DNA from 3 places in the Bacillus shivajii genome. Region 3 is predicted to be linked to each of the others. Evidence: predicted binding sites of a transcription regulator. Region 3 holds the regulator's gene; each other region holds the start of a gene.
What was found. Region 3 encodes LexA, which represses DNA repair genes until DNA is damaged. Its sites were predicted from a motif close to CGAACATATGTTCG; they were not measured.

Region 1: the regulator LexA is predicted to act here: its motif matches at 3,191-3,204, upstream of LGQ02_RS09465 (RpnC/YadD family protein).
Region 2: the regulator LexA is predicted to act here: its motif matches at 1,618-1,631, upstream of addB (helicase-exonuclease AddAB subunit AddB).

The regions. Positions count from the first base shown of each region.
Region 1 covers NZ_CP084703.1:1,936,978-1,944,845, forward strand. Annotated here, with positions in the region: gene LGQ02_RS09450 (hypothetical protein) at 24-542, opposite strand; gene LGQ02_RS09455 (hypothetical protein) at 570-1,268, opposite strand; gene LGQ02_RS09460 (serine hydrolase domain-containing protein) at 1,489-3,060, shown strand; gene LGQ02_RS09465 (RpnC/YadD family protein) at 3,249-4,109, shown strand; gene LGQ02_RS09470 (hypothetical protein) at 4,131-4,289, shown strand; gene LGQ02_RS09475 (RpnC/YadD family protein) at 4,311-4,505, shown strand; gene LGQ02_RS09480 (hypothetical protein) at 4,526-4,711, shown strand; gene LGQ02_RS09485 (GNAT family N-acetyltransferase) at 4,867-5,358, shown strand; gene LGQ02_RS09490 (PcsB-like coiled-coil domain-containing protein) at 5,636-6,817, opposite strand; gene LGQ02_RS09495 (hypothetical protein) at 7,192-7,365, opposite strand; gene LGQ02_RS21385 (YjcZ family sporulation protein) at 7,573-7,656, opposite strand.
Region 2 covers NZ_CP084703.1:2,125,814-2,133,681, forward strand. Annotated here, with positions in the region: gene rarD (EamA family transporter RarD) at 1-943, opposite strand, end outside; gene LGQ02_RS10525 (hypothetical protein) at 1,043-1,192, shown strand; gene addB (helicase-exonuclease AddAB subunit AddB) at 1,661-5,170, shown strand; gene addA (helicase-exonuclease AddAB subunit AddA) at 5,160-7,868, shown strand, end outside.
Region 3 covers NZ_CP084703.1:2,497,463-2,505,330, reverse strand. Annotated here, with positions in the region: gene LGQ02_RS12250 (methionine gamma-lyase family protein) at 1-920, shown strand, start outside; gene glnA (type I glutamate--ammonia ligase) at 1,289-2,626, shown strand; gene LGQ02_RS12240 (hypothetical protein) at 2,672-3,127, opposite strand; gene lexA (transcriptional repressor LexA) at 3,513-4,136, opposite strand; gene yneA (cell division suppressor protein YneA) at 4,371-4,688, shown strand; gene LGQ02_RS12225 (YneB family resolvase-like protein) at 4,685-5,359, shown strand; gene LGQ02_RS12220 (DUF896 domain-containing protein) at 5,430-5,666, shown strand; gene tkt (transketolase) at 5,919-7,868, shown strand, end outside.

The sequences.
Region 1 (7,868 bases), 560 kb from region 3:
CGACAAGTCCCTGGTACTCTTACCTAACCCGACATTCTCACTTGGATCTTACAAATTAACTCCTCAAGTGCTTCATCAAACAAATCTTCGGTTAGCTGGTCTAAGTAGAGGGTTCCTTGGTCGATCCCTTCGTAATAAATTTGGTCATTAAAGTAAGGAGCCGTGAAATACTCATAGCTATCATCACTATAAATAAACTTTCCTTTAATTCTTCTCGTAAACTCTCGAAACAACTCATCGATCAAGATTTCTTCGATATTTAAACGAAGCCCTTTAATTTCCTCTTCAATTGATTCGAACAGCCAATCGGCATAGAGAGAGTAGCCTTCTTTTGGACAAAAAGCTGCTTCATTATAATGTAATACATAAGAATAGACAAGAAAATCGACACGCTGTCTAAGCTTATTCCAATATTCATTTGAGTCAAGAATCATTTGTATAATATTTCCGTACTGTTGTAAAAATCCAGTGTCATGTAAGCGACTTTCGAGATTCGCAGCATAAGACGGCTTATAATCACATTTCAGCTTTTCATAGATCAAGAAACCAGCTCCTCTCATAAAAAATGGTTAAAATTCATAGTTTAAGTCAATCCAGTCAGGGAAAGGAATGTCATGATAACGGCATGACCTTTTAATTTTCCGTAAAAAATATGGCCAATCTTTTTTTCTAGAGTGGGCTTGAAGCCCCTTTAAATTATTGTATTGTTCCATCTCCCTTTTTAGTTCTCCTTCAGAAAAGATGCCAGGATAGTAGGCTTGTTTACATTTTTCGCAAAACAAAGCATCATCGTTCTTCATACTTTTACTGTGGACTTTAACTGAAAATATCGACTGACAAACAGCACATACGTTTTGATTAGGTGGTTGCCGTTTCGGACGCCACTCAATGATTTTTTTCTGCAGTTCTTTAAACTTCAACATATATAAATAAATCTCATGTGCGAAAATCCCGTCGTCACCTTCAGCACGGTAGTAGTCCGAATACTCCTCAAACACTTCATCGATTGTATCAAGCATTTCGTCAGCTTTTAGGATGACCTGTATTCCACGTACGGCTAGTAAGTCAGCTTCCCAGTTCTCCAGCCAATCAATATAGTTCAACCGCATTAATTCATAGTCGTCAATATAAGGGTGATTCATGTCATCTGGTGCCTCATCGCATTCACTCATATACTCGTCATAACAATCGTTGCCACAAAAGGCTTTACCTAATTGATTCACTTTGTACATTTCATTGGTTTTGCCATCGCAATAACTGCAATTCATCGTCCAATCACTCCTTGAAAAATGTCTTAACAGCACCATACATACGCTAATTGTTTTTTGCTACGAATGAAAAAGTACCAGGGACTTGTCGGATTTCGACAAGTCCCTGGTACCTGTCTATAAAAAAAGAGGACATTTCCTTCGAATCGCGAAATATATCATTAATAAGAATATTTCATGGAAGCGGGAGAACCGTCCCTATGCTTCCGCGGAGGTGCTGATGATGAACAAAATTGAAGAGAGAATTGATGCTATTTTTTCGAAGTGGCAAGAGGGAGTATGTCCTGGTGGCCAAGTCGCTGTGAGACAAAAAGGAGAGCTCATTTATAAGAAAAACTTTGGTTATGCAAACATTGAGCATGAAATTCCAGTGAAAGATGAAACGGTTTTCCATGTCGCATCCGTTTCGAAGCAAGTGACAGTCATGTGTGTACTCTTACTACAAGAGGACGAGAAGTTGAACATTGATGATGACGTAAGAAAGTATGTCGGTGAGTACATAAACTTCGAAGAGCCGGTCACGATCCGCCAGATGATGAATAACGTGAGTGGTATTCGAGACCAATGGGAGTTGTTAGGGTTAAGTGGTGTAAGAATCGTTGATACGATCACGCAACGAGATGCACTATCTTTGATCGGCAAGCAAACACATCTTAATTTCGAGCCACAGTCACAATTTCTTTACAGTAACTCAAACTTTACGCTGCTCGCAGAAATTGTGGAACGTCTATCAGGGAAAACGTTGAATGAATTCGCAACAGAGAGGATTTTTCAACCGTTAGGGATGGAGAGCACATTTTTTAAAGATAACTATTGGAAAGTTATCCCGCATAAGGCGAAGTCATATCATGATGACGGAACTAGCAACTTTGTCTACAGCGTCTTAAACTATGGCACATACGGCGCGACGAGCTTGAACACAACGGCGTCTGATTTTTTAAAGTGGCTAGAAAATTATCATTCGCCGAAAATTTGCAGTGATGAGACGCTTACGTTGATGGCTGAAAACCCTACGTTAACGGATGGGAAAGAGTGTAGTTACGCAGGCGGTCTATTTGTTGGTAAATATAATGGTCACAAATACATCGAGCACGGAGGAGCAGATGCAGCGTACAGAAGTGCTGTCATGCACTTTACAGAAGATGATGTTGATATTGTTATTTTTTCCAATACGCAAAACATGTTAATGAAAGATGCCTCGTTAGCTGTCGCTGACGTCGTCTTTGAACACGACAAGGAAAAACAAAGTGACGAATGCCCGAAAGAGTATACGGAAGAAGTGAATTTAGAAGATCTCGCGGGTTTCTACTTCCCTCAATCTGATGCAATGTTCATGACTTTTGATATCACGCTAAAAGATGGTCAACTTCATTTGAGAAACCCTTATGGGGAGGCACCATTAAAGCACATTTCAGGCAACCATTTTAACATTGAGCACCTAAATTTCGACTTATATTTAGGTGAAAATAGTGTCCTTAAGACAAAAGACAAGCTGGTTCCTTTGAAAAAACTGAATGCCTTTCAATCACCAGAAAGCTCCATATATCAAGGTAGGTATGAAAGTAGTGAGCTTGATACAACTTATGAAGTTGTTGAAAAAGATGGAGTTTTGCACTTGTCACACTCACGAAATGGCGACCAACCGTTATACGAAATTGAGGAAGATACATTTGTTACAAATATTTTCTTTCCTTATAAGGTTGAATTTAAGAAAAAAAACGGTGTGGTAACTGGATTTACTTTTACGGGTAGTAGAGTGAAAAATATTGAGCTAGTAAAGTCAAAAAAATAGTAGATCAACTAACGCATGGGGGGTTCAATGAACAAACCTCATGCGTTTTTTACGTTCCGCCAACGTACTTGGGTGAACATTTTAATGTAAGAAAATAAAATTTCCTTAACTCTTACATTTTTTATTGACAAGAACGTACGTTCGTTGTATTTTATATACAAACGAACGTTCTTATAGGAGATGGTGATATGACGAAAGACCGCTTAGATCACGACAGGCTATTCAAAGAGTTGATCGAAACGTTTTTTGAAGAATTCATACTCTTGTTTTTCCAGGATGTTTATGAACATTTAGATTTTAGTGAAGTCCGATTCCTCTCCGAAGAATTATTTACTGATGTCACAGAAGGGGACAAATTCCGTCTTGATTTAGTCGTTGAAGTGAAGTTAAAAGGGGAGCCGGGACTTATCATTGTCCACGTTGAACCGCAATCTTATGAGCAAGAAGCTTTCAACGAACGTATGTTTATTTATTTTAGCCGTCTCTATCAAAAATATCGGCGCAAAATTCTACCTATAGCAATCTTTAGTTATAACCATCAACGAGATGAACCAAACACCTTCCAAATAAACTTTCCATTTTTCCAACCATTAGATTTCCACTACTTGACCGTTGAACTGAAAAAGCAACCTTGGAGAAGGTATATTATTTCTGATAATCCTGTCGCTGCAGCATTACTAAGTAAAATGGGATATAATAATAGTGAGAAAGTAGAAGTGAAGAAAGAGTTTTTTCGGATGCTTTTACGGTTACAATTAGATAAAGCACGAGAAACTATGATCGCTGGTTTTTTTGAGACATACTTAAAGTTGAACGAACAAGAAGAACGTCAATTTCAAGAAGAGGTGAAAGCAATGAGTCCTAAGGAAGGAGATAAAATTATGGAGATAATGACTTCATATGAGCGAAAAGGTATGGAGAAAGGCATGGAAAAAGGCATATCAGCAGTAGCAAAAAAGCTTTTGTCAAAAGGAATGCCAGTGGAAGAAATCATAGAAGTGACAGGCCTATCAAAGGAACAAGTCGAGCAATTGAAAGAAGAAATATAAATCGAGGATTAAGGAGATAAAATGATGGAGATCATGACTTCATACGAGCGAAAAGGCATGGAAAAAGGCATATCAGCAGTAGCAAAAAAGTTGTTGTCAAAAGGAATGCCAGTGGAAGAAATCGTAGAAGTGACAGGCCTATCAAAGGAACAAGTCGAGCAATTGAAAGAAGAAATATAAATCGAGGATTAAGGAGATAAAATGATGGAGATCATGACTTCATATGAGCGAAAAGGTATGGAAAAAGGTATGGAAAAAGGATATCGTAAAGGGAAAAAACTTGCGAAGGTAGAAGTAGCAAAAAAATTGTTGTCAAAAGAAATGCCAGTGGAAGAAGTCGTTGAAGTAACAGGCCTATCAAAGGAACAAGTTGAGCAATTGAAAAAAGAAATATAATAGAGGATTAAGGAGACAAAATGATGGAGATCATGACTTCATACGAGGGAAAAGGCATGGAAAAAGGTTTTCGTATAGGGAAAGAACTTGCGAAGGTAAAAGTAGCAAAAAAGTTGTTGTCAAAAGGAATGCCAGTCGAAGAAATCGTAGAAGTTACAAGACTAACAGAGCATCAAGTCAAACGGTTGAAGGAAGGAATTAAATGATAATGAATGCACGCTTTACATCTCAAGAAGGCACATAACTCCCCCTGGACGATAATGGTCAGGGGGATTTCATATGTTAAAATTTATGCGGAGATGAATTTAAAAAAGTGCGGATTAAGCACGAAAACCGTCTCATACTTAAGGGGGGAAGGACGATGTTAACAATAAGAAACGTCAATGACGAAGATCTACCTGTTTTAATACATATCGAAAACCAATGTTTTACTGAAGAAGAAGCCGCAACGGAAGAGGCATTTAAACAACGGATTCAACAGATCCCGGACAGTTTTTTTGTCGCTGAAAAAAATAGCGAAGTGGCAGGGTATATAAATGGCCCTGTCATTCAAACACGATACATCACAGATGATCTGTTCACCAACATCATCAAAAACCCCACACACGGACATCATCAAAGCATTCTTGGTTTGGCTGTTTCCCCAAAGTTCCAACGAGAAGGGGTGGCAAGGGCGTTACTGCAACATCTCGATAAAGAAGCAAGTGCAAAATCTCGCGAAACGATCACGTTAACTTGCAAAGGCAACTTAATTTCTTTTTATGAAAAACACGGGTATGTAAATGAAGGAGTTTCCGATTCTACTCATGGTGGAGTTGTTTGGTACAATATGAGCAAAATGATAAAAAAATAGGTATTCATTAATAGTTTTTAGAATTAATGGTGATAATTCCACGTGAGACAGAATTACCGCACGTGAGACAGAATTACCGCACGTGAGACAGGATAATCGCACGTGAGCCGGAATAATCGCACGTGAGACGGAATAATCGCACGTGAGCCGAGCTTACCGCACGTGAGACAGGATGATCGCACACGAGATGCGATAACCGCACGTGAGTCGGGTTATTTACCCAAATAAAAAACGCTTCAACTAACTAATTTTAGTTGAAGCGTTCCATTCATTTCAATTAGTCTAACACGCGTATTTGCACGGTCTGCCTTCCGAATGATAATGCGTCAGAGCGGTCATTCATAAAGATATCGATTTTATTTCCGACAATTGCACCACCAGTGTCTGCAGCTAAAAATGTTCCAAGCCCTTTAATTTCGACACGTGATCCTAGTGGAATAACGCTTGGATCGGTGGCAATGACTTTTGCATTAGGGTTTGCTCGTAAGTCAATTCCGGTTCTCGTTACACCGGAACAGCCTTCACAATATGCAGTGTATGCTGTAGCTGTGAACGATCTCCAGTTACCACCATTGGAATCAGAATTTTGCCCATCGTTTGATCTACTAACTGAATCAGAACGGTTACTGCGTTCTTCTTTTTCTCTTTCAGCTTCTAACTTAGCTTGCCTTTCAGCTTCTAAACGTGCTTCTTCCTTAAGACGTAATTCCTCGATTTGATTACGGACGCTCTCTTCTTGAGAAGCTAAATCTTTATCCTCTTTTATTAATTTTTGAACAAGTCTTTCTTGTTCTTCCTCATTTTCTTTCATTTTATCTCTTAACTGAATCGTTTGTTCTCGCTGTTTTTCAATTTCTTCATACATATCTTCTAGTTCAATGGCTTGGTTGACTAGCTTATGTAATGTTTCTTCATAATCACTTTGTACATCTGCAAGCTCTTGCTGTCTTTGTTCAAGTTGTTCGATGAAATGATTATCCGCCTCGGCGATTTGCACGATACTAAATACTCGACTAACAAAGTCACCAAAACTCTGTGCTCCTAAAATAACCTCTATATACGAAGCGGTACTCGTTCCATTTCTTTGATAAGATCTCGCTCGGTCTTTTAATAATTCGACACGTTGATAAATATCTTCTTTAAGTATGTTAATTTCAGACTCTAAATGGTTGATTTCATTTTCATTGTCCTCAATTTTGCTTTCGATCCCATCAATTTTTTCTTCTTTCGCTTTAATCGTTTCGTCGAGATAAGAAACCTCACTATTTAGTTGTTCACGCTCTAATATTCGTTCAGTAAGTAAACTTTCAGCATCATCAAGCTCCGATTGAATCGCTTGACGTTCATTTTGAATCTGTATCTCCTCATTTTCAAATGTTCCTGTAGCAAAAACTCCGCCAGTGATAAATAAATGTACCAATCCACTGAACAAAAATATAATGGTGAGTTTTTTTAACACACAGCTTTCCCCCTAGTGAAAATCGTTTCTCTATCTATGTAACAGATATTTTAGAAAAATAGTTATTTCCAATAATAACAGCCAAGTGTGACAACTTCGTAATAGATATATTATATTTATGTAACAATTTAAGAGTCTATTATACTATAACAACAGAAGAATAAGCGGAACTGATCGTCATTTCCGTCTATAAGACTATAAAATGAAAATTGACGAGACTTGCTAATATTGTTTTCAATATAGAAATAAAAACTGGGGTACTGATTTACTAGTGAAAGCTTGTTTAGGGATGTTTAAAAATAATGAAGGAAAAAGGAATGATTGTTGAAGTAAATGAATGAAGAAAAGGAACCGGAGGGCGGTTCCTTTAACGGTTATTTTTTCTTATTTGGGTTCTTTAAGTCAGCTTTGCTATTACGTTTGGCGTTTCTATGGTTTCCTTTACTGTTATCACCAGTCGCTACTTCTTGTCCAAATTCAGTATCTAACTGTCCACCTCTTTTTGGTGAGCTTTGATTTTCGCTGCCTTGATTGTTACGCTTTGTCATTTATTGACACCTCCATTTAATATGTACCTTATTATCATCCCAAGCTTTACTTGTTTCATTACAAACTCTGATGGAAAAATTTTCGGTTTAATTGTTTAAATGAAAACATGGCAGGTGGAGGCACCTGCCATGTTATTTTCTAATGATAATATTTTTGGGAAAAGGGATTAAAGTCTTGTCACTTACAACCTTATTCATTAGTGATTCTTAAAATGTGCAGAAGCACCCAACAATCACTAACAAGATAAACAGAACTAACACAAGTGGAAAACCGTGGTAACCGTGACTCACAATAATACCTCCTTTATTCGTGATACTACATACTATGACTTTCTAAAGGCAAGGTATAGTTATATGTCCCGGTTTAAGGAGAATTAGGCCATAAAAAAATGTCTTGGGTTTTCAAGCAAAATAATATCAATCATTCTACTTACAATTTATAATGTGCTTATAAAAAGAATATATCTTACAAAAAGGAAGCAGAAGAACCGTCCCCCCGCTTC
Region 2 (7,868 bases), 370 kb from region 3:
CCTTCCTCTCTGTAAGCGTGATTTCTTGCTCAACGACTTTCGGTTTCTTTAATTGACGATAACGGCTGTACGTAAACATCATAAGTCCGACCCAAATCATTGAAAAGGCAACAATATGAGTAACAGTAAATGGCTCTTGAAATAAGAACACACCAAGGAAAAGCATGATTGTCGGTGCGATATATTGTAAAAACCCAATGAGAGAGAGTGGTATTCTTCTAGCTCCTGCTGTAAAGAGTAATAATGGGACGGCAGTCACTGCACCAGCACCTAATAATAAAATGACGGATAATGGATCGTGTACATAAAGGGCCGATGCACTTGCTCCATGTTGTGAAAATAAAAAGATCGCTGCAAATGGTAAAACAAGGAGTGACTCTAACGCAACCCCAGTCATCGTTCCAATCACGGCAATTTTTTTCATTAACCCATATAGTCCAAAACTAAGTGCTAATCCTAAAGCGACGACCGGAAAAACTCCAGCAGAAAATGTTAGTAATAGGACAGCTGCAAATGCTAGAATGACAGCGATCGTTTGCATCTTCGATAACTTTTCCTTTAAAAAGACGACGCCTAATAAAACACTAACGAGCGGATTAATATAATACCCTAAACTTGCTTGCACGACTTGATCGTTGGCAACGGCCCATATGTACACATACCAATTTGTTGCAATAAATAATGAAGCAAAGATAATTGCAGCAAATAGTTTTTTGTTTTTAAACATCGCACGAACTTCAGCGACAAATGATCCATGTTTTCTAAGTATCAAAATGATCGAACTCATAAAAATAAACGACCAAATAATGCGGTGTGCAAGTACTTCTTCTGATGGAATATGATCAATAAGCTTCCAATATAACGGAAGTAGTCCCCATAACAAATAAGCAGAGACCCCTGATATTATTCCCCATTTCATAGCTGACTCTTGATTTTCGTTCATGGGGCTTCCCCTTTCCATTCAAAATATCTCTTCTCACATTTTAGACCGATAAAGAACGAAAGTAAATAAAATTACGAATGTATTTACAGTTCCTTGTAAATGGAGAAAATCACAAGTAGATCAGGGAAGTTGCTCGTATTAGAAGAGAAGTTGCTCGTATTTGGAGAGAAGTTGCTTGTATTTGAAGAGGGGCTGCCAGTATTAAAAGATAAGTTGCCAGTATTTAAAAGAAAGCTACTTGTATTTTAGGGAGTTGCTCGTATTAAAAGAGAAGTTGCTCGTATTAGAAGGGAAGTTGCCAGTATTTAAAAGAAAGCTACTTGTATTTTAGGGAGTTGCTCGTATTAGAAGAGGAGTTGCTTGTATTTAAAGAGAAGTTGCCAGTATTTAAAAGAAAGTTACCTGTATTTTTAAGAGTTGCTCGTATTAGAAGAAGATTTGCTTGTATTTGAAGATGGGTTGCCAGTATTAGAAGGTAAGTTGCCAGTATCACAAAGAAAGTTGCTCGTATTTGGTGCTAGGTTGCCTGTATTCAAAGCAACTTGCCTGTATTCCAAAAAAACTTGCCTGTATTTGAACAAAACTCGCAAGTAAACCGAAAATCTCACCAGTAAAAGAATCGTCCCAAAGCTTCCACTTCCTAAAATAGTCATTTTCCTTTAAAATAGAAAGTACGAACATATGATTGCAATGATCATATAAATTGAGGTGAAACGTATGGCAATCACATTTTATATTGGCCGGTCCGGTACCGGTAAATCAACGCATATACAACAAGACATGATCAATAAATTAAAATCGCAACCGACTGGAAACCCAATTATTTATTTAGTCCCAGACCAAATGACGTTCCAAACGGAAATGAACTTTATTCAATCAGACATACAAGGGATGACACGTGCTCAAGTGTTTAGTTTTTCAAGGCTTGCTCTCAGAGTTCTTCAAGAAACTGGCGGGATCTCGAGACACCACTTGCAACGCACCGGCTTACATATGCTCATTCGAAAAATCGTGGAAAAAGAAAAGGACAAGTTCTCTGTTTTCAAACGATCAACAGAAACAAATGGTTTTATCGATGAGTTAGAGCAAATCGTGACTGAATTTAAACGTTACGATGTAAAAACTGAGACGCTCGATCACTACGAGAAGACCCTTCGTGAAAAAGAAGAACGCTCCCCTCAAGAAGCGGTTCTTCTTGATAAACTTCACGACGTAAAAATCGTGTTCGAAAATCTTGAATATGAGTTGGCCGATCAATACGTCGGCACGGAGGATTATTTAGCGCTACTTGCTGAACAAATTCCAAAATCAACGTACTTACAAAATGCCGAAGTATATATCGATGGCTTTTACAGCTTTACACCGCTCGAATTAAACGTGCTTCAAGAGCTCCTTGCTCATACGGCAGAAGTAAACGTCGTTTTAACGCTCGATAAACATTATGATACAGATGAACTCGTTCACGAGCTTGACCTTTTTCACGAAACGGGCAACACATATCAGCAACTTTCGTTTATCGCAAAAGAACAAGGCGTTCAAATGAACGAGCCTGTCAGCTTCTCAGAAACAAAACGATTCAAAACTGAAGGCCTAAAACATTTAGAAAAATACGGGGAAGTCCGTCCACCAGTTCCTTGTGAAGAAAACGACGGCATTGAAATGATCGCTGCCGTTCATAAGCGAGCAGAAGTTGAAGGCGTCGCACGTGAAATTTTAAACCTCGTTCGAAATGAAGGGTATCAATTTAAAGACGTGGCAGTCTTACTTCGGAACATGGAAAGCTACGGAGATTTAATTGAAACGGTTTGTCGTGACTATTCGATCCCAATTTTTATGGATAAAAAACGATCAATGTTAAATCATCCGGTGATCGAGCTCATCCGTTCAGCGCTCGATATTATCGACCGAAACTGGCGTTATGAAGATGTGTTCCGTTGTTTTAAAACGGACTTGCTCTTCCCGTTAAATGAAGAAATTTATGAAATGAGAGAGCGCGTCGACCAACTTGAAAACTACGTGCTTTCATATGGCATTCAAGGTGCGAGATGGTACCAAAAAGAACCGTGGACGTACCAGCGGGTTCGCACAACAGCTGAAGGGGAACGAAAACGAAGCAAATATGAGGAAGCATTTGAAAGAGAGATTAATGACCTAAAAACGATGTTAACTGCTCCGCTCATACAATTAGCAAAACGAATGAAAACGGCGAAAACGTCACGTGATCGCTGTACAGTTATTTATCAATTTCTAGAAGATTGTGACGTACCGAAAAAGCTTGAGTGGCTTCGTGATCAAGCGATTAAAACGCATGACTTAGAACGCGCTAGAGAGCACGATCAAGTGTGGAACGCGGTCATTGAACTACTCGATCAAATGGTTGAGCTGACGGGTGAAGAGCAAGTATCGTTCTCACTTTTTAGAAAGCTTGTAGAAACAGGTGTTGAAAGCATGAAGTTTTCAATTATTCCGCCAGCCTTAGACCAAGTGATCGTCGCAGACATGGAGCATTCACGTTTAAGTGATGTAAAAGTAGCGTTTATTTTAGGCGTCAATGAAGGGGTTCTCCCAGCGAAACCTGAAGAAGGTGGAATTGTTTCTGAAGAAGAACGAGAGCTATTAGGAAGCGAAGGTCTCCAACTAGCGCCAGGCAGTACGCGCCAACTACTTAATGAATCATTTATCATTTATTTAGCGCAATCTACGCCGTCAGACCTCTTATACTTTACGTATCCGTTAGCGGATGAAGAAGGGCGTAGTATGCAGCCGTCGATCTTATTAAAACGAATCAAAGATCTTTTCCCGAACTTAGAGGAAAAACTTTGGTTTAATGAGCCTGTCGAAGTTCCGTTTGAAGAGCAATCAAACTTTGTACAAAACCCTGCAGTGACGTTATCGTATTTAACGTATCAGCTTCAGTCGTGGAAAAAAGGCTACGAGATCCCCGACTTTTGGTGGGGCGTTTATAACTGGTTTGTCGAGCATCCAACGTGGCGAAAAGAAACAGAGTACGTGTTAAAAAGCTTGTTTTATGAAAACAAAGCAAAACCACTACCGAAAGAGACGAGCCGTGCGATTTACGGGGATGAAATTAAAACGAGTGTCTCTCGTATTGAGAAGTTCCAAGGTTGTCCGTTTTCGCAATTTGCAAGCCACGGCTTAAAGCTTCAAGAGCGTGAATCGTATAAATTAGAAGCACCTGATATCGGGACACTCTTCCATGCAGCATTGAAAGAAATGGCTGAGCACTTGAAAAATGAGGGAAGAGACTTTGCGCAATTAACGAAAAACGAGTGTACGACACTTTCAAAACAAATTGTCGATCAACTCGCACCAAAAATTCAGCGTGAAATCTTACTGAGTTCGAACAGATATTCGTACATTAAACAAAAACTCGAAGAAGTCGTCGCTCGTGCGTCATCGATTTTAGCGGAGCAATCAAAAGCATCCGGTTTTTCACCCGTTGGTCTTGAAGTCGGTTTCGGACCGAAAGAAGACCTTCCACCACTGACGTTTACGTTAGATAACGGTGTGAAAATGGAATTAATCGGCCGAATTGACCGTGTCGATAAGTCTCAAACGGATCATGGCCTTATGCTGCGCATTATTGATTATAAATCAAGTAAAAAAGACATTAAGCTTATGGACGTGTATTACGGACTGGCGATTCAAATGTTGATTTATTTAGACGTTGTTTTATCCCATTCCGATGAATGGCTAGGGCAAAAAGCGTCTCCAGCCGGTGTTCTCTACTTCCATGTGCATAATCCGCTTATTCAGTCGAATAAGCCGTTATCGATTGAACAACTTGAAGAAGAAATTTTTAAACAGTTTAAAATGAAAGGGTTACTGCCAGCAGACCCTGAAATCATACGAGAAATGGATACGACACTCGAGCAAGGCGTTTCAAATATAATTCCAGCAGGACTGAAAAAAGACGGAAGTCTCCATTCAAGATCGTCTGTGATCTCTGAAGCGGATTACGAAGTCGTTCGCAATTATTTACGAAAACAAGTCGAACAAGTCGGAACGGCTCTCACAGAAGGGAAAATTGACATTACCCCTGTGAAAAATAAACAGCAAGTCGCTTGTACCTTCTGTCCGTACGGATCGTTCTGTCAATTTGATCCGACGATTGAAACGAATGAGTACAATACGTTAAATAAACTAGAGCCAGACGATATATTACAAAAGATGAGAGAAGAAGGGGGAGATTCGGATGAACGTTAATCCTAAACCTCTTGATGTGACATGGACCGATGATCAATGGAAAGCAATCGATGCAAGAGGAAACAACATTTTAGTTGCAGCCGCAGCGGGAAGCGGGAAGACAGCCGTTTTAGTAGAAAGAATTATCCGTACGATCGTGGATCATCAAGCTGATGTCGACCGCTTACTAATCGTGACGTTCACAAACGCAGCAGCGGCTGAAATGAGGACAAGAATTGGTGAAGCGATTGAAAAAGAATTAAAAAAAGATCCCGGTTCCCTACACCTGCGTAGACAATTAACGTTATTAAACCGTGCGAACATCTCAACCCTTCATTCGTTTTGTATGAAAGTGTTGAAGAAGTATTACTTTGAAGTTGAAATTGATCCGAACTTTCGTCTCCTAGATGAAACAGAAGGGGAACTCATCCGTGAAGAAGTGATCGACGACCTTTTTGAAGAGGAGTACGGAAAGGAAAATAATCACGAGTTTTATGCTGTTGTTGATCGGTATAGTGGAGACCGAAGTGATGATGCGCTTCGAAATTTAATTCGAAAGCTATATAACTTCTCTCGCTCCAACCCGAATCCAAATCAATGGTTAGATGAGCTCGTTCATGCATACAACTTAGATGATGTAGGAAGCATGGAAGAGTTAATTTGGACAAAAGAGCTATTTTTTGACATCCATCAGCAATTAGAAGGTGCGGAAGCATGGATTCAAAAAGGGATGGAACTGACGAAAGAGCCAGCTGGACCGTATAAGTACGCGGAAAACTTTGAAGAAGATTTAAAAGTTCTTTATACGCTCCGCCAATGTAAAACGTGGAGCGAAATGTATGAAGCGTTCCAACAAGCGAAGTTTGGCCGCTTAAAATCGATTCCGAAAAAAGACCATGTTGATGAGAACCTAAAGGAACGTGCGAAAAAATATCGCGATACGACGAAAAAGGTCGTTGAAGCGATTCAAAAAGATTACTTTTCAAAAGAACCTGAAGCGTTCATGCATGAATTAAAAGAAATGGCACCAACCGTTGAAACGACTGTTCGGTTAGTGAAAGAGTTCGCTAAAAGGTATATGGACGCGAAAAAAGAGAAAGCTGTCCTCGATTTTAACGACCTTGAGCACCTTTGTTTACAAGTGTTGCTCGACGCTGATGGTAATGAATTAAAACCGTCAAAAGCCGCGTTAGAATTTAAAGATCACTTTGTTGAAGTGTTGATTGACGAGTATCAAGATACGAACCTCGTCCAAGAAACGATTCTTTATTTATTAGCAAAAGAAAATAACCGCTTTATGGTTGGGGACGTAAAGCAAAGTATTTATCGTTTCCGTTTAGCAGAACCATCGTTATTCCTAGATAAGTACAAAACGTACGTAAAGTCTGGTGATGGAGATGGCTGGCGTATTGACTTATCGAAAAACTTTCGAAGCCGTAGCGAAATATTAGATGCAACAAACTTTATTTTTCGCCAAATCATGGATGAATCTGTAGGAGAAATCCCATATGATACCGATGCTGAGCTTCATTTAGGGAACTTAGATTATCCAGAGCAAGAAGGGCTTGAAGCAGAGCTTGCCGTCATTAATAAAGGGGATCCGTTAGAAGTAAAAGACCCACAAGATGAGTCACAATCATTAGAAGAAGATTTAGAAACATCCCAGCTTGAAACGAGATACATCATTCAACAAGTGAAAAAGCTCGTGAAAGAACAACATCTTGTTTATGACAAAAGTATAAAAGGGCAGCGCCCAATCACGTACCGTGACATCGTTATTTTAATGCGTTCAATGCCATGGGCCTCGACCATGATGGAAGAGTGTAAAAAAGAAGGCATTCCTGTATACGCGGATCTATCAACAGGTTACTTTAGTGCGATTGAAGTGCAAATTGTCATGTCGCTTTTAAAAATCATTGATAATCCGTATCAAGATATTCCGCTCGCATCTGTATTACGCTCACCAATTGTCGGCTTTAATGAGCAAGAGCTTGCGCACATTCGTATGATGAAGAAAGAAGTATCCTATTATGATGCGTTAAAAACGACAGCGGAAGAATCGCCAGAAGACGAGATCAAAGAAAAGGCAGCGGACTTCTTAGAAAAATTAACGAACTGGCGAACGAATGCTAGATCAGGTGCACTGTTTGAACTCATTTGGCAAATTTACCGTGAAACAGGTTACTTTGACTATGTCGGTGGGATGCCTGGAGGTAAGCAGCGTCAAGCGAACCTCCGTGCGTTATATGACCGTGCTCGATCCTATGAATCGACGTCGTTCCGCGGTTTGTTCCGTTTCCTTCGTTTTATTGAGCGAATGCAAGAGCGTGGTGATGATTTAGGTACGGCACGAGCATTAGGGGAACAAGAAGATGTCGTGCGCATTATGACGATTCATAAAAGTAAAGGTCTGGAATTCCCCGTCGTGTTTGTTGCGGGAATGAACAAAAAGTTTAATTTACAAGACATGAGTGCGTCTTATTTACTTCATAAAGAGTTAGGTTTCGGCACAAAGTTCATCGATCCAAAGTTACGTGTCGCTTACCCAAGCATTCCGCAACTTGCGATTAAAAAGCGTATGCATTTAGAAAGCTTAGCAGAAGAAATGCGTGTCTTATATGTAGCGCTCACTCGTGCGAAAGAGAAGCTCTATTTAGTCGGAACGGTTCAAAATGCTGAAAAGTCATTAGAGAACTGGCAAGACTTACTCGGGGAAGAT
Region 3 (7,868 bases):
ATGACACATTAGAAGAAGTTGTCGGTGTTCGTGGAGAGAATACAGGTTCATTAAAAGACTATGGAATTGGTTATAATTACGTACCTTTAATAGAAGGTGCTGTTGATTTTGAAAAGGTGCAAGAGGCGATTACTAAGAAAACGAAAGTAATTGGTATTCAACGTTCAAAAGGGTACGATTTGAGGCCATCATTTACAATTGAGCAAATAAAAGAGATGATTGATTTTGTCAAAGATATTAACAATGAGATCATTGTTTTTGTTGACAACTGTTACGGAGAATTCGTAGAAAAACAAGAGCCATGCGACGTAGGAGCAGATTTAATGGCAGGATCATTAATTAAAAATCCAGGGGGCGGCATTGTAAAAACGGGTGGCTATATTGTTGGGAAAGAAAAATATATAGACCTATGCGGTTATCGCTTAACGGCACCAGGAATTGGATTAGAAGGAGGAGCTTCACTTTATAGTTTACTCGAAATGTATCAAGGATTTTTCCTAGCTCCTCATGTCGTTAATCAAGCAGTAAAAGGGGCAATATTTACAGCGAAATTTTTAGAAGATGTAGGTATGGAGACTTCACCATCATGGTCAACGGAACGAACGGATTTGATTCAATCAGTTGTCTTTCCGTCAAAAGAGACGATGGTCGGTTTTTGTCAGGCGATTCAAGGAGCATCTCCAGTAGACGCTCATGTGAAGCCTCAGCCGAGTTATATGCCGGGTTATAAAGATGATGTGATTATGGCGGCGGGAACCTTTATTCAAGGAGCAAGTATTGAATTAACCGCCGACGGACCACTTAGACCACCGTACACAGCATATGTGCAAGGTGGTTTAACGTATGAACACGTAAAGATCAGTGTTTATGACGCGGTTCTATCACTGATTGAAAATGGTTTATGGTCGATTGAAAAATAAGATTACTTGTTTATGAAAGCGGGGAATGGATGTAGTATCCATTCCTTTTTCTATGCGATCGTAAGATTTTGTTTAGATCGTTTGTTAACTTCAAAGGTTAGTCATAGTTAGGAGAGGGATAGAATGGTAATAAAACGATGTTTTCAAATAAGGAGTGATAGCAGGAAAAATTCTTTGTTAGATTATCTAACAACATTACACATAACGAATAAAATCTTCGTTAGTATAAGATTAACGAAAGACAGCGAAGGTGAATGAAAGATCATTTGAAAGTATACAGTAACTCATTTTCGCTTATTTTAAGAAAGATGGAAGACGTCTGTAAATGCATTTATAGCATGGACAATTTTAAGGAGGAGAAAATTTAGATGAGTAAGTATTCAAAAGAAAACATTATGAAAATGGCTGAAGAAGAGAACGTACGATTTATCCGACTACAATTTACAGATTTATTAGGGATTATTAAAAACGTAGAAATTCCTGTTGGTCAGCTTCCAAAAGCATTAGACAATTTAATGATGTTTGATGGATCATCCATTGAAGGATTCGTTCGAATCGAAGAGTCTGATATGTATCTTTACCCGGATTTAGATACTTGGGTCATCTTCCCATGGACGCCAGAAAAAGGGAAGGTCGCTCGTTTAATCTGTGATGTATATAATCCAGATGGAACACCATTTGAAGGAGATCCTCGCGGCGTGTTAAAACGTGTCTTAAAAGAAGCAGAAGAGCTAGGATTTACAGAATTTAATATTGGACCAGAGCCTGAATTTTTCCTCTTTAAAAATGATGAGAGAGGCGAACCAACACTTGAATTAAATGATAAAGGTGGATATTTCGACTTAGCTCCAACGGATTTAGGTGAAAATTGCCGCCGTGATATCGTGTTAGAACTTGAAGATATGGGCTTTGAAATTGAAGCATCTCACCACGAAGTTGCGCCAGGTCAACACGAAATTGACTTTAAATATGCTGATGCAATAACTACGTGTGACAACATCCAAACGTTTAAGCTCGTTGTAAAGACGATCGCAAGAAAGCACGGTCTTCACGCAACATTCATGCCTAAACCACTATTTGGAGTGAACGGAAGCGGGATGCATGCGAATATGTCACTTTTCCGCAGTAAAAAAGAAAATGCTTTCTTTGACGCGGATACACCAACGCAATTAAGTGAAACGGCGATGCAATTTTTAGCTGGTACACTAAAGCATGCAGATGCTTACACAGCCATCACAAACCCTACAGTGAACTCTTATAAGCGTTTAGTTCCTGGATATGAAGCGCCATGTTATATCGCTTGGTCAATGAGAAATCGTTCTCCATTAGTACGCATTCCATCTTCAAGAGGAATTAGTACGCGTATTGAAGTACGTAGTCCAGACCCAGCAGCAAACCCATACTTAGCAATGGCAGCTTTACTTGCAGCCGGTCTTGATGGAATTCGTAACGAAATGACACCACCATCTGAAACTGATGGTAACATTTATGCAATGGATGAAGAGGAAAGAGAAGCAGAAGGAATTCATGCATTGCCTGCAACATTAAAAGGTGCCATTGATGCATTGAAGAAAAATGAAGTCATTACGAAATCTCTTGGTGAACACGCACTTGAACACTTTATTGAAGCAAAAGAAATCGAGTGGGACATGTTTAGAACCCAAGTACATCCTTGGGAGAGAGAGCAGTACATGACGACTTATTAATAGCAAAAAAGTCCTTGATACGTATTCAGTATCAAGGGCTTTTTACTACTCATACATACTTAATGAATCATCAGTATCATAAATAGACTCCCATTCTTTATAAGAGAGTTGAAAATCTTTAGGGTAAGTTCCTGCTAAAAGGGTAAACGCCCCCTTATCATAGAGGATGAAATAACTTTTCTTCATGTCAACATCTTTTGATTCTTTTGATTCAAAAGATTTTATCATTTCTTCTTTCTCGTCTTCTGTAATCTCTACGTTTAATACTTTTGTTATACCTTTAGACCCATCATTTTTAACTAAAGAGTAGACTCCGTATCCATACCATTCTTTTTCTTCTGTAAACATCTCTCTTTTAGCTTCGTCGTATTTTTGTTCCCTTTGATAATAATACCCACAATGAAAACAACACAAAAATGTTTCATCAGTTTTATAATAGAAATCTTCTAATGCTGTTTTTTTACATTGTGGACATTCAACATTTGACATAATAGAGGCCATTCATCTACACTCCTTTAATTGATATAAGTTTTTTTGTAATTAAAAGGTTGAGAGTGTTAAAAAATGATCACCTACTTTCGATCAAACTTTTATTTGAAGTGATTCTTGGAAGTTCAAATTCGATTGTTTTAAAGGTGTATAGAAGGTATAAATCTAAGGGGATTTTTAGAAGTAATTAAAAATGATGGCAAAAAGGTAGAAAAATAACATGAAATTATATTTATATTAACAATTCAGAGGTTAGAAAACAAGTGTTCGGGTATGTTGTTGATTTATGTAACTAATATTTAAACAGTGGAGAATTGACCAATTTAATAGGTGGCTTTATCTTATTGTGATTTTGTGATTTTTTAGTCACACAAAAAACCACCCATTTGGGTGGTTTTTAATGAATCGTCCGGAATACTCCAACAACTTTTCCTAATATATGAACATTTCTTAAGATGATCGGTTCAAGTGTTGCGTTCTCTGGTTGCAAGCGAACATGATCTTTTTCTTTGAAAAAGCGTTTAACAGTTGCTTCATCTTCCTCTGTCATTGCAACGACAATATCACCGTTATTAGCACTTTGTTGCTGACGTACGACGACATAATCCCCATCAAATATACCAGCTTCAATCATCGAATCTCCTTGAATCTCAAGAATAAACGAATTTTCATCGCCAACTAAATGTGCGGGCATTGGTAAATACTCTTCAATATTTTCAATAGCTGTAATCGGTGAACCGGCAGTAACTTTACCAATGACAGGAATATATAAAGAAGGTGATTCGGATACTCGTGATGGTTCATCTTCCATTCCTATAACTTCAATAGCTCGAGGCTTTGTTGGGTCGCGGCGAATATATCCTTTCTTTTCTAATCGAGACAGGTGTCCATGTACAGTTGAACTGGAAGCGAGTCCGACTGCTTCACCTATTTCCCTAACAGATGGTGGGTACCCTTTTTCTTTTACTTTGTCTTTTATAAAAGCAAGTATATCTTGTTGCCTTTTTGATAGTTTTGTCATTGAATGCACCTCGTTTATTGATTGATTTTATGCGGTGTTCTACGTAAGTTCAAAATAGTTCACAAAATAAATTGACTAGCTCATTTACATCAAAATCTGAATAATTATTTCAGGAACATTATACCATGGCTAAAAAAAAGGTGCAAACATCCGTTCTCTTTTTGTGTTGACACGAACAGATGTTCTTGATAGTATGTATACGAACAAACATTCGTTTAAAGTGGAGTGAGTAATATGGTAAAGTTAAAAAGTTTTAAAAGAGGAATCGATTGTTCGATATTTGTTTTATTTTTAGCGATGGGTTTATTTATATGGACAACTGCAACGGCATCGGAACTTCCTGATGATCAACGTCTATTAACAGAAGAGTGGGTTGTTGAAGAGGGGCAATCTTTATGGACGATTGCCTCAGTACAAGCTGACAATGTAGATATGCCTGTTCAGTCTGTTATTTTATGGATACAAGAAAAAAATGAATTAAATGATTCTAATATATACCCAGGTCAAAAACTTACTATTCCTGTAGATTTGGAGGGTTATGTAACAGAATGAAGCTTCGTGCAATTATCTATACAAGAGTAAGTACAGAAAAAGAAACTCAAGAGACATCCCTTAAAAGGCAGCAAGAGGAATTATTAAAAGGGGCCGATGAATGGGGGATGAAGGTCGTTGACGTTGTAGAAGAAAAAGCAAGTGGCTATGATGTAGACAGAGATGGTTTTTTGAATATGCTTACAACATTTAAAGAAGGCAAAGCAAACGCTTTACTCATCCAAGACGATACTAGGCTTGGCCGTGGTAATGCAAAAGTAGCATTAATACATCAGTTAAATAAATTAGGGATTCGTATCTATACAATGGAGGATATGGGGACAATGGTTCTTTCTGAAACAGATACAATGATATTAGATATTGTTTCAATCGTAGAAGAGTATCAAAGGAAGCTTCATAACCTTAAAATTAAAAGAGGCATGAAAAAAGCAGTTGAACAAGGTTATGACCCATCCATAAATTTAATTGACAAAAAGCATGGTGGAGGTCGTAAAAAACAAGATGTGCCGATAGAAGAGATTGTTCGTCTTAAAGAGAACGGACTCACTTTTCATGAAGTAGCTGCAACGTTAAGAGGGTTTGGATATTCGTTATCAAAGGCAACTGCACATAGACGATATCAAGAATATAAACGTAAACAACAACAACCCGAAAACGAAGGTTACACTTGAATCCTATAAAGAGTTCTTGTACGATAATAGAGGTTACTTGTCTAGTGCCATAAATGGAGGGTTCATTTGTATGTTAAGCAAAGACAAAATTCAACGCATCAACGAATTATCAAAAAAATCAAAGGCAGAAGGACTTACACTTAAAGAACAAAAAGAACAAAAAAAATTAAGAGAAGAGTATTTACAAAATGTTCGTCAATCTTTTAAGAATCAGTTGAAGTCGGTAAAAGTAGTTGACGATGAAGGTAACGATGTAACGCCTGACAAGTTAAAAAAAGAAAAAGGACAAGACGGAATGACTCACTAATGGTTGAGCTTTCGGTCTTGTTTTCGCTTTCATGAAAATTATTTAAAGAAGAAGGTCGTTTTATTCATGTAATTTTTATAGTTGGTGATAATAAAAATATTGAATCATTCGTTAAACATATTGAATGTTAACAAAGTATGAAAATGTGTCGTTAAGGCTGATATTGTGTATGTTTAATGGTTGTTTTACAAGGAAAAGCAGTATATGATTATTAAGTAGTCGACAATTTACGGAAAGAAAGGAAGTATTTTTATGTCAAGTAATATTGATACATTATCAATTAATACGATTCGTACGTTATCAATTGATAGTATTGAAAAAGCACAGTCAGGTCACCCAGGAATGCCAATGGGGGCAGCACCAATGGCTTACACATTATACTCGAAATTTATGAACCATAACCCAAATAATCCAGAATGGTTCAATCGTGACAGGTTTGTTTTATCTGCAGGTCACGGTTCAATGCTTCTATATAGCTTATTACATTTACATGGTTATGATGTTTCTATGGATGATTTAAAAGAATTCCGTCAATGGGGAAGTAAAACACCTGGACACCCTGAATTTGGTCACACACCAGGGGTTGAAGCAACAACTGGTCCTTTAGGACAAGGTTTTGCAATGGCTGTTGGTATGGCTATGGCAGAAAGACACTTAGCTGGGACATACAACAGAGATCAATTTAATGTTGTTGATCATTATACATATTCGATTTGTGGAGATGGAGACTTGATGGAAGGTGTTTCTGCTGAAGCTGCTTCACTTGCAGGACATTTAAAATTAGGTCGTCTTGTCGTTTTATATGATTCAAACGACATTTCACTTGATGGAGACTTACATCAGTCATTTTCTGAAAGTGTAGAAGATCGTTTCAAAGCTTACGGTTGGCAAGTAATTCGTGTAGAAGATGGAAACGACCTTGATGAACTTACACGCGCGATTGAATCTGCAAAGTCAGATGAACGACCTACAATGATTGAAGTGAAAACAACAATTGGATACGGATCACCGAATAAAGGTGGTAAATCTGCTTCTCACGGTGCACCATTAGGTGAAGATGAAGCAAAATTAACAAAAGAGCATTATAAATGGACGTTTGAAGAAGATTTCCATGTACCTGATGAAGTAAAAGACCATTATAAACAGCTTGCAGAAGAAGGTGCTCAAAAAGAAGAAGCATGGAATAAAATGTTTGAAGAATATAAGCAAGCTCACCCAGAACTTGCTGAACAGCTCTCACTGGCTATGAAAGGTGAACTTCCTGAAACTTGGGATAAAGAGGTCCCTGTCTACAACGAAGGAGATAAAGCTGCCACACGTGCAACAGGTGGAGAAGTTTTAAATGCCCTTGCCAAAAATGTTCCAAGTTTATTTGGTGGATCAGCAGACCTTGCTTCTTCAAACAAAACAATGTTAAACGGAGAAGAGGATTTCTCTAGGAACAATTATGCTGGACGTAACATTTGGTTCGGGGTTCGTGAATTTGCGATGGCTGCAGCAGCGAACGGTATGGCTTTACATGGTGGTGTGAAACCATATGCATCTACGTTCTTCGTCTTTTCTGATTACCTTCGTCCAGCAGTACGCTTATCTGCATTAATGAATATTCCAGTAACGTATGTGTTTACTCATGATAGTATTGCTGTTGGTGAAGATGGTCCAACACATGAGCCAGTAGAGCAGTTAGCAGCATTACGTGCAATGCCTGGCGTTTCGACAATCCGTCCTGCGGATGGAAATGAGACAGCTGCAGCTTGGAAATTAGCTGTCGAAAGTACAGATACACCTACTGCACTAGTATTAACTCGTCAAGGCTTACCAACGTTAAAATCAACCGCAGAGAAGGCTTATGAAGGCGTGAATAAAGGTGCTTACATCGTTTCTGAAGCAAATGGAACAGCTGATGGTTTACTACTAGCATCAGGTTCTGAAGTAGCCCTTGCTGTTGAAGCTCAACAAGCTCTTGAAAAAGAAGGTATTCACGTATCAGTAGTAAGCATGCCAAGTTGGGATCGCTTTGAAAAGCAGTCTAAAGAGTACAAACAACAAGTGATTGATCCTAACGTAAAAGCCCGACTAGCAATTGAAATGGCAACACCATTAGGGTGGGAACGTTATACAGGAGACCACGGTTCAGTTCTTGGAATCGATGGATTTGGAGCATCAGCACCAGGAGATCGTATCATTAAAGAATACGGTTTT